DNA from 2 places in the Ureibacillus sp. FSL K6-2830 genome. Region 2 is predicted to be linked to the other one. Evidence: predicted binding sites of a transcription regulator. Region 2 holds the regulator's gene; the other holds the start of a gene.
What was found. Region 2 encodes NrdR, which represses ribonucleotide reductase genes. Its sites were predicted from a motif close to AACACNATATATNGTGTT; they were not measured.
Positions count from the first base shown of each region.

Region 1: the regulator NrdR is predicted to act here: its motif matches at 5,929-5,946, upstream of NSU17_RS00875 (vitamin B12-dependent ribonucleotide reductase).

Region 1 covers NZ_JBBOQR010000001.1:170,692-179,447, forward strand. The annotation lists gene NSU17_RS00850 (M24 family metallopeptidase) at 1-229, opposite strand, end outside; gene aroQ (type II 3-dehydroquinate dehydratase) at 244-672, opposite strand; gene NSU17_RS00860 (hypothetical protein) at 711-1,163, opposite strand; gene NSU17_RS00865 (DUF1385 domain-containing protein) at 1,297-2,229, shown strand; gene NSU17_RS00870 (TSUP family transporter) at 2,358-3,119, shown strand; gene NSU17_RS00875 (vitamin B12-dependent ribonucleotide reductase) at 3,304-5,868, opposite strand; gene NSU17_RS00880 (lipoate--protein ligase family protein) at 6,119-6,952, opposite strand; gene NSU17_RS00885 (rhodanese-like domain-containing protein) at 7,074-7,442, shown strand; gene gcvPB (aminomethyl-transferring glycine dehydrogenase subunit GcvPB) at 7,601-8,756, opposite strand, start outside.
Region 2 covers NZ_JBBOQR010000001.1:2,788,601-2,797,356, forward strand. The annotation lists gene polA (DNA polymerase I) at 1-1,340, shown strand, start outside; gene mutM (bifunctional DNA-formamidopyrimidine glycosylase/DNA-(apurinic or apyrimidinic site) lyase) at 1,353-2,225, shown strand; gene coaE (dephospho-CoA kinase) at 2,239-2,835, shown strand; gene NSU17_RS13830 (glyceraldehyde-3-phosphate dehydrogenase) at 3,123-4,142, shown strand; gene nrdR (transcriptional regulator NrdR) at 4,460-4,924, shown strand; gene NSU17_RS13840 (replication initiation and membrane attachment family protein) at 4,944-6,314, shown strand; gene dnaI (primosomal protein DnaI) at 6,325-7,260, shown strand; gene thrS (threonine--tRNA ligase) at 7,674-8,756, shown strand, end outside.

The sequences.
Region 1 (8,756 bases), 2.6 Mb from region 2:
TTAGTATGGAACCTTCCTGCTGAATAATGCGAAATTCTTTCACTTGATGATTTGCTTGCTCCGTATAGCGAAAATCGGTAATAAATACCGCATCGTTTTTTGTTACAAGGGCTGCACCGCTCGATCCTGTAAAGCCTGTCATATATCGGCGGTTGTATGGATTTGTAATAAGCAATGCGTCCACATGATGACTTTCCAATTCTTTTCGTAATTTGTCTAGTTTATTCATGGACTTTTCCTTCCTTATTTTTGTAAAAACTTTCTTAATGCCAATTCATATCCAAATGTTCCAAGACCACAAATTTGACCAACACATTCTGCCGCAAGTAGGGATTTATGACGAAATTCCTCCCTTTTATGTATGTTAGAGATATGAACTTCAATAACTGGTACGCTAATACTTGCAATGGCATCTCTAAGTGCGACGCTTGTATGCGTGTAAGCTCCCGGATTAAATACAATCCCGTTAACTCCTGTATCCTCCGCTTCATGTATCCAATCAATTAATTGTCCTTCATGATTGGATTGTTTAAATTCCAGTTCCGCATTAAATTCTTTCGCCAAAGCAACGCATCTTTTTTTTACATCTTCCAAAGTTTCTAAACCGTAAATTTCTGGTTCCCTTTTACCCAGTCGATTTAAATTAGGCCCGTTTAACACTAACAACTTCATCGCCGATTCTCCTTTAAAATTAGAGGAAATTACCACTTTTATTTTATCACAGACTCCTTATACGGCAACCTATTTCGTTCCAAATGAGCTTGATAATGGAAAGAAGCTGTTTCAATAATAAATCTGGCCGTTATCACCACCATTACAATAAATGGAATGGACAGTTTTTTAAAAGAAGATAATTCTGCTGGTAAATCGTAAATAATCCATTCTGCAATAATGGCAAAAAGTCCACCTATGACAAGGGAAGTAATAAATGGAGGCACATTTTGTACATATTGCATGATCAAATAAATTATTAAATTTACGACAAAAATCAAAACCGCTAAAATAAGCCAGTTGATAAACGGATGACTACCTTCAAAAATTTCATATTTTTTGGAAAATCCAATGGGATTCCATTGAATGAATTTGAAAAATGATAACATTTTTAAACTAACTGTAAGAAAAATCGATGCAAATAAACTAGTAATGAACGCTAAATACAACATGCCAACCACTCCTTTTTTTATATATTTTTACCAATATTGATTTTTCGTATGCGTACGCTAGTACAATTGCTGAAAATTTAGTACAATAAAAAAAGTTGATAGAAAGAAATATTGTTAGAGAGTGGTGTCAGCTGTGGGCAATCAAACACCTATTTATGGAGGACAGGCGCTACTTGAAGGGGTCATGTTCGGAGGAAAAGAACATACCGTTTCCGCAATTCGCCGAAACGATCAATCCATTGAATATTACTATGCGAAAAAACCTAAAAAACCTTGGATGCAAAAGCTTAAAAAAATTCCTTTCATCCGAGGAAATATAGCCATTATTGAATCCGCTGGAATCGGTTCTAAACATTTACAATTTTCTAGTGATCGTTACGATGTGACGCCCGGCGAAGAGGAAGATGGCCAGGAATTATCAAAGCTAGAAATGATATTCGGCGTTGCAATTGTCGGGATTCTTTCTTTTTTATTTGGTAAATTTGTCTTTACTTTAGTTCCCGTTTTTATTGCCGAATTATTTTCTCCATGGGTTTCCGGTAAATATCCACAAATCTTTTTGGAAACTGGCATTAAACTAATTTTGCTTCTGATTTATTTATATTTCATCTCGTTAACGCCTATCATTCGTCGAGTTTTTCAATACCATGGAGCCGAACATAAGGTCATTAATTGTTACGAAAACGGACTTGAATTAACAGTTGAAAATGTGCAAAAACAATCAAGATTACATTACCGTTGTGGTTCAAGCTTCATTTTATTTACGGTCATTGTCGGGATGTTCATTTACTTATTCTTCCCCGTTGATCCATTATGGTTCCGTGTGCTGATTCGTATCTTATTAATCCCTGTCGTATTAGGCGTTTCCTATGAGGTATTGCAATTTACTAATTCTTTAAGAGATATACCAGTATTATGCTATTTAGGATATCCAGGATTATGGTTGCAGTTATTAACAACAAAAGAACCGGATGATGACATGGTAGAAGTTTCAATTGCTTCCTTTAAGAAGCTACATGAAATCGAAAACAATCCAGAAATCATCGCCCAATTGAATCACGACTAATCAATGAAAAGACGTCACAGCATATGATTGCTGGAACGTCTTTTTTTATACCAAAAAAACCAAAATATTTACTCTCCCCTACCAATTCGGTAACATTACTTTTATAAAAAAATATGGGGGATAGAGAAATGGAAATTGATGTCATAACCGTAATACTTCTTATATTTTTTGGTTTTTTAGGAGCTTTTTTAAATGCCATTGTAGGTGGCGGAGGTTTAATAACCGTACCAGCACTGATGTTTGTTGGACTCCCGCCAGCTAGTGCCATCGCAACGAATAAATTAGCAGCAACGATGGGAAATTTAACAAGCACTCTAACATTCCTAAAAGCTGGTAAAGTAGATATGAAACTGTTAGGGCCAATTGTTCCTTTCGTTTTTATCTTTTCCATGCTTGGTGCCTGGACCGTTCATTTATTGGATCCAGCAATTTTAAAACCCCTTGTGATTATCATGCTGCTTCTAGTTTTCATTTACACAGTAATAAAAAAAGACTGGGGGCAAATTGAAAAGAAAAAAGAATTGACGTGGAAACGAAAAATCGTTTTCCTTTGTTCTTTACTCGCCATCGGATTTTATGATGGTTTTTTTGGTCCAGGAACAGGTTCTTTTATCATTTTTGTATTTTTAATGATAGGTTTTGATTTTTTACAAGCATCAGGAAATGCAAAATTATTAAACTTTACTAGTAATCTTGCAGCATTAGTGATGTTTTTCATACTCGGGGAAGTATTGTTCATCTACGGAATAATCATGGGGATTTCCATGATATGTGGTGCCTATGTAGGAACAAAGTTTGCATTGAAACAAGGAACTACTGTTGTTCGTATTTTATTTATCGTCACGACATTAATTTTACTAGCGAAAAATAGCTATGATTATTTTTTCTAATGATCGTTTGCTGATTTTCGCAAATTAGAAAATATAAAAAAAGCTTAGGGGAACCTCGAATTTCCCCTAAGCCATCCGATTACATATTACCAAATAATGTCACTAAAATTTATTCACCAACACCATTTGGCAAAGAACCATTTTTTATTGGTCACACACTTTTTACAGTATGACTTTGTCATAATTATAAACCACATTTTAGTTGGGCACCACATACGGTACATGTGTTGCATCCACCAATTTCTTCTACTGTTCCTTGGCGGCAAACTGGGCATGTATCTCCTACTTCGGAACCGATGTTCACGTTTGTTTGTTGAAGCGGAGCAATTGTTTCTAACAATACTACTGGCTTTTCAACAGGCTCATCCTGCAATTCTTCAAATGTTAACTGCTCTTCTTGCGTCATTTCCGCTTTTAATGTTAACACTTGCGAATCACGGCTACCGTCAACGTAAACCGTTCCACCTTTTGCTCCACCTCTATATAAACGTTCATAAACTTTTTCTACTTGTTCCACCGTGTATCCTTTCGGTGCATTTACCGTTTTAGAGATAGATGAATCTACCCAACGTTGAATGATACATTGAACATCTGCATGAGCTTCTGGCGTCAAATCCATCGCTGTTACAAACCAGTGAGGTAAGTGATGTTCATTTACTTCAGGATGCTTTTCTAAGTATTCTTGAACAATTTCTGCTTTTACTTCGATGAATTTTCCTAGGCGACCAGAACGATAATATGTGAAAGAGAAATAAGGTTCTAAACCAGTTGCAACTCCCACCATAGTACCTGTTGAACCAGTTGGAGCAACAGTTAACAGATGGGAATTTCGGATGCCATATTCAAGTACCCCTTGACGAATATGTTCTGGCATGCGTTTCATGTAACCAGTATTAATGAATGCTTCACGTAAGCGTTTTGTTTCCTCTTCTGTTTCACCTACTAAGAATGGGAAGCTGCCACGTTCTTTTGCTAGTTCAATGGACGTTTCGTAAGCAGTTGTCGCAATCGTTTCGAAAACTTGATCGACAAGCTTGTTTCCTTCTTCTGAACCATATTCTTTTTCGCAGTAAATTAGTAGATCAGCTAAGCCCATTACTCCAAGACCGATACGTCGCTCACCTAGAGCTTGTCTACGGTTTTCTTCAAGGAAATACGGAGTTGCATCAATGACATTATCTTGCATGCGAACGCCAACGCGAACTGTTTCTTTTAATGCCTCAAAGTCCACTGTTTTTTCATCTTTCAATGCAAATTGAGCTAAATTCACTGCTGCTAAGTTACATACTGAATACGGCGCAAGCGGTTGCTCACCACAAGGGTTTGTCGCAACAACTTTTTGGCCATAAGCGCGGGCATTTGTCATTTCATTGGCATTATCGATGAAGAAAATACCTGGTTCTGCAGCATAAGTTGCACATATATTAATTAATTTCCAAAGTTCTCGTGCTTTAATTTTGCGATAAGTGCGCACTCCGTAACCGAGAGCTTCCCACTCGCGCACGTCACCAATTTTGTGCCATTTCTCATTGTAAATTGCCATTTCTTCCGGCGTATAGTTTTCTACATCTGGGAATCGAAGCGGGTATTCTTCGTCTTTTTCAACCGCTTCCATAAATTCATTTGTAATAGTAACAGAGATATTGGCACCCGTTAAAAAGTCTGGATTATGCACAGTGTACGTTCCGCCATCGCGAAGCTTTGTTTCCGCCTCTTTAATAATTGCTTCGCTAAATCCTCCTAAACCAGGGATGTTTTTATAGTTTAGGATTCCTTGATACATCGCTTCTTCAAGCGGGGTTAATGGTTTGAATTTTAATTTTTCTTTCGCATGGCGAACGATTGATTCATCTTCCATATTTTCAATTAAATAGCGCAAAATACGAGGATTTTGCATTTTGGAAATGATAAATTCAACAATATCTGGATGCCAATCAGCGAGCATGATCATTTGTGCTCCCCGACGCGAACCACCTTGTTCGACAAGATGTGTAAGTTTCGCAATATCATCAAGCCATGATACAGAACCGCTTGATTTTCCATTGACCCCTCTTGCAAGCGTATTGCGAGGTCTTAGTGTTGAACCGTTTGTACCAACACCGCCTCCGCGGCTCATAATTTCCATTACCTTTTTGCGATGTTCACTAATACCTTCTCGGCTATCTGGAACGAAAGGCATTACATAGCAGTTGAAGTATGTGACTTGCGTTCCTGAACCTGCACCGTATAGAACTCGTCCAGCCGGCACGAACTTTAAAGAAGCTAATTGCTCGTAAAATTTTTGGAACCATTCATTGCGTTTTTCTTCTGTTTGTTCAACAGCCGATAAGCCTGTTGCATTTCGTTTCGCAATTTGTTCATAAAAAATTTCTAGAGGCTTTTCAATAACATCTAGAGAACGAACGATGATGCCTGTTTCTTGTTCTTTTGGATCATCGAGTACATTTCTGTATTCTTCTTCAATTAATACTTCTGCTTTATTAGCATTCCAATCAATTGATTGGATATAACCTAATCCTCGAGCTGGAAACTTTGGATCTTCTTTAATTGTTAATACAACAAAATCTCCAGGTTTTAATGTTTTCTTTTCCGTATCCTTGAATGAGTATCGGTCAATCATGACTAATCTCGATACACCTTTATGCGTTATATGCATATCTGGAGTAATTGAATGAACTTGTGGAAATTGTTCAATATCTTTGTTTAGTTGATCAATGAGGATGGTCGTATAAGAATCTACCATTACCATCTGCCAGCCTCCCTTAGCACATATATAATTTATCTATCATTTCCCATATATAAACAATAAAACACAATATATTGTATGTCTAGTAAAATGAACATACAATATATTGTTTCGTTCTACTTAGAAAAGATTACCTCATAACTAGAATCGATTCAAGGGGTTGACAAATAATAATTTCTATGAATCTTAGAAATTTCTAAGTTTGGAGCTGATTATTAAATTTTAGTCACGATTTTTGAACGATAATTTTTAATTACTTTCTGAAATTCCATTCATCATTTGCATATTTTTCTTCTTCTAATTTTTTCACATATTCCTTTTGTTCTTCTGTTAATTCATATGGAACAAGTTCAATTTGTAAAGCTTCTTCAAATCCTTTTTTGAATGCATGAATGCATTCCTCAATAGTGATGCGTCGTGTTGATAAACGGTTAATTGCAACTGCTCTTTCCGGCAATTGTTTTCGCATCCGCTCTTTTGCCTCTTCGGAAGGGAATTTGAACAGAGACAACAGCTTGTCCTCATCGAGATCCAATAAAATCGCACCGTGCTGTAAAACGACACCCTTTTGTCTAGTTTGCGCACTTCCAGCAACTTTCTTTCCTTCTACAACGAGTTCATACCAGCTTGGAGCATCAAAACAAACTGCACTTTTTGGTTTTTTCAATGCTTCTTGTTTTTCCTCCGTATCAGGGATGCTGAAATATGCATCTAACCCTAAATTGTGGAACCCTTTTAACAAGCCTTCGCTTAAAAAACGATAAGCTTCTGTAACCGTTTCAGGCATATTTGGGTATTGTTCTGTAACGATGATGCTATATGTCAATTCGCTGTCATGAAGAACTGCTCTTCCACCAGTAGGTCTCCGAACAAAGCCAATATTTTGCGCTTTTAAAGCATCAAAATCAATGTCTCGATGTGCTCTTTGGAAATATCCAATAGAAAGGGTTGGCGGATTCCACTCGTAAAATCGAATGACTGGTGGAATTTCGCCTCTACTATGAAAATCGAGTAATGCCTCGTCTAATGCCATATTATAAGAAGGACTGCATGGTCCTGAATTAATGAAATACCATTTCGTTTTCAACTTGTTTTCCTCCTCACAACTTTTTTATTGTATCAAACTGAATGGACGAATGCCAATTTCTTATTTATAATGTTCTATGTAAATAGAAAGGAGAATTTTAGAAGTGGCGACAGTATTATATATGATTGCAACAATCCTAGGACTTATCATTATCTATGTTTTAGTAAGTTCATTCCGTTTAAAAAAATCTGTTACTAATTTGACGCAAGAAGAATTTATTAAAGGATATCGAAAAGCTCAATTAATCGATGTTCGAGAAACAAAAGAATTTGATTCTGGTCACATTTTAGGTGCACGTAATATTCCTTTTTCTCAATTGCGTCAACGTTACAAAGAAATTCGTCCAGATCTTCCTGTATATTTATATTGTCAAAATATGACAAGAAGTTCTAGGGCAGCTCTTTTCTTAAAGAAAAAAGGTTACAATCAATTGTATCAACTTCAAGGCGGTTTCAAAACTTGGACTGGTAAAATTAAAACAAAAAATTAGTTTGCCTGTTGAAATTCCTATATTTAAAGAAATGACATGATTCGCCAACAACATTTATGATATTTTACTCATGTCATATATCATCTTTAAAATAGCTAGTTTTAAAAGTAGTAAAAAATATCCATGAGATGCACTCATGGATATTTTTATTGTGAACGCTATTGTTTTTGATAACGCAAAATTGGATTTCTAGCAGCTTGAGTTTCATCTAATCGACTCACAACAGTTGTATGTGGTGCTTCTTGTACAATAGACGGATTCTCTTCCGCTTCTTTTGCGATTTGAATCAGTGCATCACAGAACGCATCTAAAGTTTCTTTCGATTCTGTTTCTGTAGGCTCAATCATCATCCCCTCTTCCACATTTAATGGGAAGTAAATTGTTGGTGGATGATAACCGAAATCAAGTAGTCGTTTCGCAATATCCAACGTACGAACACCCAGTTTCTTTTGACGTCGACCGGATAAAACAAATTCGTGTTTACAATGACGATCATAAGGAAGGTCAAAGTAAGGTTGTAGTTTGCGCATCATGTAGTTCGCATTTAATACTGCATATTCTGTTACTAATTTTAATCCTTCAGGACCCATTGAACGAATATACGTATAAGCACGCACATTGATGCCGAAGTTTCCGTAGAATGGTTTTACACGGCCAATGGATTGTGGACGATCATAATCAAAATGGAACGTGCCATCTTCTTTTTTCACTAATACTGGTTTCGGCAAGAATGGAATTAAATCTGCTTTTACCCCTACAGGACCAGAACCAGGACCTCCACCGCCGTGTGGACCTGTGAATGTTTTGTGTAAATTCAAGTGTACACAGTCAAATCCCATATCTCCCGGACGAACTTTCGACATGATCGCATTTAGGTTGGCTCCATCATAATACACTTTGCCGCCCACGCTATGCACGATATCCGCAATTTCAATGATGTGCTCTTCAAATAGCCCGAGCGTATTTGGATTTGTCAGCATAAGTGCCGCTGTATCTTCCCCAACTACTCGACGTAAATCTTCCAAGTCAACTAAACCATTTTCATCCGATTTTACTGTAATTGTTTCAAATCCAGCAACAGTAGCACTAGCTGGGTTTGTTCCGTGTGCAGAGTCTGGAACGATTACTTTATTACGATGACCTTCCCCATTTGCTTCATGGAAAGCACGAATCATCATTAATGCTGTCCATTCTCCATGCGCACCCGCAGCAGGTTGTAATGTAACTTCATCCATACCTGTAATTTCTTTTAAAGCTGTTTGAAGTTCGTACATTAATTCCATTGCACCTTGAACTGTTGACTCGTCTTGTAAC
Region 2 (8,756 bases):
AAGGGGCAAAATGGGCATTGCCAAGTGAAGAAGTTTTAGCTGAACATGTTTGCAGAAAAGCATTTGCGATTTGGAGCTGTAAGGAACGGGTAACAAATAAGTTAAAAGAAAATGAACAGTTTGATTTGTACCATGATTTAGAATTGCCTTTGGCTGTTATTTTAGGAAAGATGGAAAGCGAAGGGATTAAAGTTAATATTTCTACCCTTGAAACTATGGGACAAGAATTAGAAGATAAAATCGCGAAGCTTGAAAAAGAAATTTATGAGTTGGCTGGCGAAACATTTAATATTAATTCACCAAAGCAGTTGGGAGTAATTTTATTCGAAAAATTAGGATTGCCGGTCATAAAGAAAACGAAAACAGGTTACTCCACGGCAGCGGATGTACTTGAAAAACTAAAGTCGGAACATCAAATTGTTCAGTTGATTTTAGAATATAGAACTCTTGCGAAATTACAATCCACTTATATTGAAGGATTAATCAAAGAAGTTCATCCAAAAGACGGCAAAGTTCACACTCGTTTTATGCAAGCCTTGACATCAACAGGACGGCTTTCTTCTACAGATCCGAACTTGCAAAACATACCGATTCGTTTAGAAGAGGGAAGAAAAATACGGAAAGCTTTCGTACCTTCCCATGAAGGCTGGCTGTTATTTAGCGCCGATTACTCACAAATTGAATTGCGCGTGCTTGCACATATGTCGAAGGATAAAAATTTAGTGGAAGCTTTCAATCAAGGGATGGATATTCACACACGAACAGCAATGGAAGTATTTCATGTATCCCAAGAGGACGTTACTTCTAATATGCGAAGAGCGGCAAAAGCGGTTAATTTCGGAATTATTTATGGAATCAGCGATTATGGACTATCCCAAAACCTCGATATCTCAAGAAAAGAAGCTGGAGAATTTATCGAAAAGTATTTTGAAAGTTTTCCAGGGGTAAAAGAATATATGGATAACATCGTGCAAGAAGCAAAATTGAAAGGTTATGTAACAACGATCTTAAACCGCCGACGTTATTTACCTGATATTACGAGCAAAAACTTTAATTTAAGAAGTTTTGCAGAGCGCACAGCAATGAATACGCCAATTCAAGGAAGTGCGGCAGATATCATTAAAAAGGCGATGCTAGATATTGACGCAAGATTGAAATCAGAAGGGTTACAAGCGAAACTGCTTTTGCAAGTACATGACGAATTGATTTTTGAAGCGCCGAAAGAAGAAATTGAAAAGTTAGAAAAAATTGTACCAGAAGTGATGGAAAGTGCCATTTTACTTGATGTGCCATTAAAAGTGGACATCTCTTATGGAAATACTTGGTATGATGCGAAATAAGGAAGTGAAATTATGCCTGAATTACCAGAAGTGGAAGGGGTTGTTCGGGCGCTATCCCCGAAAATAGAAGGTAAGACAATTTTAGAAGTTGCCCTATCTAAAACGGTTTGTGATGCTCATCAACAAGGAAAACAATGCATAGTGAAAAATATGGAACCAAGGGAATTTGAAGAACAGATGCGCGGCATGACAATCAAAAAGGTGCTTCGCCGCGCCAAATATATTTTTATTGATTTAGAAAAAAATAATACACCATATCTTTTCGTTAATCATTTAGGAATGACTGGTGCTTGGTTTATTGTTCAGAACGAAAATGAAATTTTAGAAGAAAAGTTTCGAAATCATATTCATGCCACATTTCAACTATCTACTGGTGAGTTGCTCGTATTTTCAGATATTCGTAGATTTGGCGAATTGAGATTGCTAAATACAATTGATGAGCACCCACCTCTTTTACAAATGGCTCCTGAACCTTTTGATGAAATTGCATTAAACTACTTTTTAGAAAAATGTGAGCTTACTAAATATAAAAACAAACCGATAAAGGAAGTCATTATGGATGGACAAGTGATTTCCGGCTGCGGCAATATTTATGCAACGGAAGCGCTTTTTCGAGTAGGCATACATCCTGCGAGAAAGGCTGGGCGAATCAGTGTAATGCGGAAAATCGCATTATTTGAAGAGATTCAGAAAGTTTTACTTGAAAGTATTGAAAGGGGAGGCTCAACAATCTCTGATTATCGCAATATCAATGGCGAAGCAGGCGGGATGCAACATCGATTGAAAATGTATGGTAAAAAGGTTTGTCCAGCATGTAATGCAAGTACGAAATCGATGATTATCGGAGGAAGAACAAGCATTTATTGTCCAAAATGTCAACGTTAAAAGGGTGTTATATATGATTATTGGTTTAACTGGAAGTATCGCAAGTGGAAAAAGTACCGTAAGTAACATGTTAAAAGAATATGGATTGCCAATAGTTGATGCAGATGTGGTGGCTCGTCTCGTAGTGGAGCCTGGCAGCGAAACGTTAAAGAGAATTGTTGAAGCATTTGGAGAAGAGGTACTAACAGAGACGGGAGAATTAAATAGGCAAAAGCTAGGATTCATTATCTTCAATGATGAAGAAAAACGTCAAACGTTAAATGGCATTATTCATCCAGCTATTCGGAAAGAAATGTTGCGACAGCGAGATGAATATATCGCTAATGGTGAAAAAACCGTCATTATGGACATTCCATTATTATTTGAAAGTAAACTTCAACATTTTGTTGATAAAATTTTAGTCGTGACGGTATCGGAAGATGTACAATTGGAAAGATTAATGAAAAGAAATCAATTAACTGCGGAAGATGCAAAAGCCCGCATTCGTTCTCAGCTGCCATTAGCAGTAAAGGAACAAGGAGCCGATGCGGTTATAAATAATAATGGAACAATTGAAGAGACGCGAAAACAATTAGAGCATATTTTGAAAGAATGGGGAGTTCTTTCATAAGCTTTACATCGATTGATGATCAAATTATTGATTTCTAAACATTGTGTGAAGTGAATTTTTTCCATTTCATTCACGTAATGAAAACAGCAATCGATGGAAATGTTAGACTTTAAGCAGTAATTTTAAATAATTTTCTCATAGTAATACCTTTTTCCCTTTAATCATTTATTTTTCTGAAAATAATAACTTTTTTATTATTAGAATTATTGGTACACCTTTTATAATAATGTGCTATACTAATTGAGAAATAGTAAACATAATTGAAGTAAAACGGGAGGCTTATATTAATGACAGTTTCTATTGCAATTAACGGCTTTGGACGAATTGGCCGCATGGTGTTCCGACAAGCGATTGTTCAAGAAGATTTAAATATAGTGGCAGTTAATGCTAGCTATCCTGCAAAAACATTAGCACATATGGTTAAGTATGACACAATTCATGGACATTTTGATGGAACTGTAGAGTATGAGGAAGATGCTTTAATCGTCAACGGTAAACGTGTTCAATTAATTGCTGAACGCGATCCTGCAAAATTACCGTGGAAAGAACTTGGAGTAGACTTAGTTATCGAAGCAACAGGTAAATTCAATGATCGCGAAAAAGCAGCTCTTCATTTAGAAGCAGGTGCAAAAAAAGTAATTTTAACAGCGCCAGGTAAAAACGAAGACGTAACAATTGTAATGGGTGTTAATGATGATGTATTAGACGTGTCAAAACACCACATCATTTCAAATGCATCTTGTACAACAAACTGCTTAGCTCCGGTTGTAAAAGTGTTGCATGAACAATTTGGTATTGAAAACGGTTTAATGACAACAGTTCACGCATATACAAATGACCAAAAAAATCTAGACAACATGCATAAAGATTTACGCCGTGCTCGTGCATGTGGTCAAAGCATTATTCCAACTACGACTGGTGCAGCAAAAGCATTAAGTAAAGTAATTCCTGAAATGGAAGGAAAAATCCATGGTTTAGCTCTTCGTGTACCAACTCCAAATGTTTCATTAGTAGACTTAGTAGTCGACTTAAAACAAGATGTAACAGCTGAACAAGTGAACGAAGCTTTCAGAAAAGCAAGTGAAGGTTCATTAAAAGGTATCCTAAACTATAGCGAAGAACCACTTGTATCTGTTGATTACAATACAACAACATATTCATCTACAATTGATGCACAATTAACAATGGTAATGGGTACAAGAAAAGTTAAAGTAATGGCTTGGTACGATAATGAATGGGGTTACTCTGCACGCGTAATTGATTTAACGAAAAAAGTTGTAAAAGCACTTGAAGCGGTAACTGCATAATAAATAGTTGATAAAGTGTAGACATCGTCTGACAACGACTTTGTCTACACTTTTTTATATAATCTGTAGTTATGTAATATCACTTGATAAAATAATCTTTCATTACTATTTATATACAAAACTCCCGAAAAATATGCATTGAAAGTGCTACCAATCATTCTAATGAAATTCAATATAAATAACCTCGATTTTTGGTTGGAAGTATATTAAAATGAAAACCTATCATCTTCCATTAGAGATTATGTACTAGGAAAAGTGTTACTTCCTATGTTATTTGATATAATAATGTTAAATATACTAGACAGGGAGAAATTTTTATGAGATGTCCAAGTTGTTATTACAATGGAACGCGTGTCATAGATTCCAGACCCGTTGATGATAATAAAGAGATACGTAGACGTCGTGAATGCGAATCTTGCGGTTTCCGATTCACTACTTTTGAAAAAATAGAAGAAACGCCATTAATTGTAGTGAAAAAAGATGGGTCCAGGGAAGAATTTAGCCGAGAAAAAGTGTTAAGAGGGCTAATTCGCGCTTGCGAAAAACGTCCAGTATCATTAGAACAACTTGAACAAATCGTCTTTTCTATTGAAAAAGAATTAAGAAGACTAGGAAATTCGGAAGTAAGTTCTGTAGATGTTGGAGAAATGGTAATGGATGAGCTTGCAAAGGTGGATGAAGTGGCTTATGTTCGTTTTGCATCTGTTTACAGACAATTCAAAGATATTAATGTGTTTATGCAAGAGTTAACAGAATTATTGAATCGACAGCCAAAAAAGTAGTTATAGGGGGAAAGCAAAATTGGTTCATTTGTATAAAGAGCTTCAACCGAAGGATCATTTTGACATTATTCTCCCTCATTCTCTATCTTCCCATGAACGACAACTATTAACGCTTTTCTATCAGCCACTTACTGGTCCGGAACCTATTAGCCTATATTTAACTTTATGGGCAGAAGGTGAAGATGCTCATAGGGAAACTTTAAATCATTATTATTTAATGAATGTGTTAGATATGCCGATTGGTAAAGTGTTTCAAGCCCGTATTTCATTAGAAGCAATCGGTTTATTAAGAACATATCGAAAAGAAGAAGGAGAAAATCGTTTCTTTTTATATGAATTAGTGCGTCCTCTTGATGCAGAGACATTTTTTCAAGATCCGTTATTATCGATGTTTCTTTTCAGTAAAATTGGAGAACAAGCATACCGTAAACTTCGGAAACGATTCATCAAGCGAATGAACATGGATTCTTTTAAAGAAGTATCAAGAACATTTATGGATGTGTACAAACCCATTCATACGAATGTTCCCCAAGAATTCATCGAACCCAACCTAGAAACAAAAAATCGCAATTATCCATTCTATTATGAACAATTTGATTTTGCTTTATTGCAAGCTGGGTTATCGGAACAATTGATTCCTACCAGTGTATTTACAATTGAAGTAAAAGAATGGATTGCAAAGATAGCCTTCCTCTATCAATTCTCTCCACTTGATATGCAGAAGGTTGTTATTTTAGCGATTGATGATGAAATGCGAATTTCGTTAGATAGATTGAAAAAAGCTGCATCAGATTATTATAAATTAACGATTTCTAAAGAAGTGCCGAAACTTGAAAAAACTTTTGAAATGAAACCGCAAGAAATACAAAATCAGCCTTTAACGAAAGAACAAGAGTTAATTGATTACCTTGAAACAACCCCACCCGTTCAAGTGTTAAGAGACATTAATAACGGAAAAGAGCCAGTGCCATCTTCTGTCGAAATAGCAGAAGATTTAATATTGAAACATGGCATGCCCGTCGGAGTTGTCAATGTATTGCTTGAATATGTTATGCTAACTACAGACATGAAATTGCCACGCAAATATGTTGAACGAATTGCGGACCATTGGATGAGGAAAAATGTTCGAACGGCGAAGGAAGCAATGGAACTTGCTCGCACAGAACGGGATCAATATAATAAGTGGAAACAAGAAAACGAAGAGAAAAAGTCTTCTAATTTAAACTATAGAAAACAGCCATACAGAAATATAAGGGAAGAAAAGATACCAGAATGGTTCTATAAACGAAACGAACCTCGGAAAGAGGAAGAACAGTCCACAAAACAAAAAATTAACTTTGAAGAAGAACGTAAAAAAATATTGCAAAAACTTGGAGTTGTAGACGGGTAGGTGACCAACCATCGAATCGATCAAAAAATCTTTAAATAAAGTGCAAATTCCATCCTTTCAAGAAAGATACAATGCCATCCGAAATCAAATTTTAGAACATCCGAACGTTCAAAAATTTTTAAAAGAACATGATGATGTGGTTAATAAAGAGATGGTTGAACGCAGTTTAGCAAAGCTATATGAATATATTAGCCAAACGAGCGAATGTTGCAACTGCGGTTCGACAGAAAAATGCACTAATTATTTAAAAGGGTTTGTTCCAAAACTGTATATCGCTCAAAATTCCATAGATGTTGAATATGAACGATGCAAACAAAAAATCATTGAGGATGAACGCAGAGAAATTGAATCGATGATTTCAAGCATGTACATGCCAAAAGATGTATTATCTGCAACATTGAAAGATTTAGAGATTGATGATGAATCGCGGGTTGAAATACTTAATTATGCAGCTGATTTTGTTGCTCATATCAAAAATTCAGGGGAATTACCGAAAAAAGGGTTTTACTTGTATGGAGAGTTTGGTGTTGGGAAATCCTTTGTACTAGGTGCGATTGCCAACGAACTCGCCAGTTTAAAAGTCCCGTCAGTTCTTGTATTTGTACCTGAATTTTTAAGGGAATTAAAAAATTCCATCCACGATCAAACACTTCAGGAGAAAGTCGATTATGTGAAACAAGCTCCAGTATTGATGCTCGATGATATTGGTGCGGAATCATTAACAAGCTGGGCGAGGGATGAAATCTTAGGATCCATTTTACATTATCGAATGAGTGAGCAGCTACCAACCTTTATTACATCGAATTTAGATTATAAACAATTGGAAATTCATCTAGCAGAAACTTCTCGTGGTGAGATGGATGTAGTGAAAGCGGCAAGAATTATGGAGCGAATTAAAGCCGTGACGTTTCCTATTCGAATGACAGGAAGAAATAGGAGACTTTAAAAAGCTTTGTCTATTTCGATAGTTGCATTTCTAAAAAACTCAGCGTATACTTTCATTATGATGATGAAAAATATTTTGCGGTGAAGAGGACACGAAGTTTGTGAAACGGCTTATAGAGAGGGAAACCTAGGCTGGAAGTTTCCTAGTACGACGCAACACTTTACTACCTCGGAGCATTAGCGGGGAACAATCCGCTAACGTTTTCGGTACGTTACACCGACCTAGAGCTTCGTCTGAAATTTTATTTCGGAAGGAAGAAGGGTGGAACCACGAGCGATCGCGTCGTCCCTTTATTGGGATGGCGTTTTTTTATTTTAGGTTTCAACTGTTTAGCTTTATTAATTTTTGATTTCTATGAATACAGAATAGCTAAAAATTTTGCATCAAAAAATATAGTAAAGGAGAATTTGAGTATGTCTGAAGTGATTCAATTAACATTTCCAGACGGTGCTGTAAAGGAGTTTCCTAAAGGAACTTCTACTGATGATGTGGCAGCTTCCATCAGCCCAGGATTACGTAAAAAAGCGTTAGCAGGTAAAATCAATGGTAAGTTATTAGATTTAAAAACACCAATTGAGGAAGATGGTGCTATTGAAATCATTACACCAGAACATGAAGATGCATTAGAAATATTGCGCCACTCTACTGCTCATTTAACAGCTCAAGCAGTAAAACGTTTATTCCCTGGTGTGAAACTTGGGATTGGTCCTGTAATTGAAGGTGGGTTTTACTACGATATCGACTCACCAACACCAATATCTGCAGATGATTTTCCAAAAATAGAAAAAGAAATGAAAAAAATCATTTCTGAAAACCTTGAGATCGTACGTAAAAACGTTACTCGCGAAGAAGCGCGCAAAATTTATGAAGAAATCGGCGATGAATATAAATTGGAATTACTTGATGCGATTCCAGAAGGGGAACAAGTCTCTATATACTATCAAGGGGAATTTTTCGATCTTTGCCGTGGAGTGCACGTTCCATCTACAGGCAAATTAAAAGAGTTTAAATTGCTTTCTTTAGCTGGAGCATATTGGCGTGGTGATTCTAACAACAAAATGCTTCAACGTATTTACGGCACAGCATTCTTCAATAAAGAAGATTTAAAACAACACTTACAAATGCTTGAAGAGGCAAGAGAACGAGATCACCGTAAAATTGGTAAGGAACTTGAGCTATTTACTTTATCTCAAACTGTAGGGCAAGGGTTACCAATTTGGTTGCCAAATGGTGCAACAATTCGTCGCATCATCGAACGCTATATTGTTGATAAAGAAATCAGTCTTGGTTATCAGCATGTATATACTCCAGTGCTAGGTTCTAAAAGTTTATATGAAACATCTGGACATTGGCATCACTATTCTGAAGATATGTTCCCTCCAATGGAAATGGATAACGAAACACTTGTGCTTCGTCCAATGAACTGTCCACACCATATGATGGTGTACAAGAACAGCATGCACTCTTACCGCGAGTTGCCGATTCGAATTGCCGAA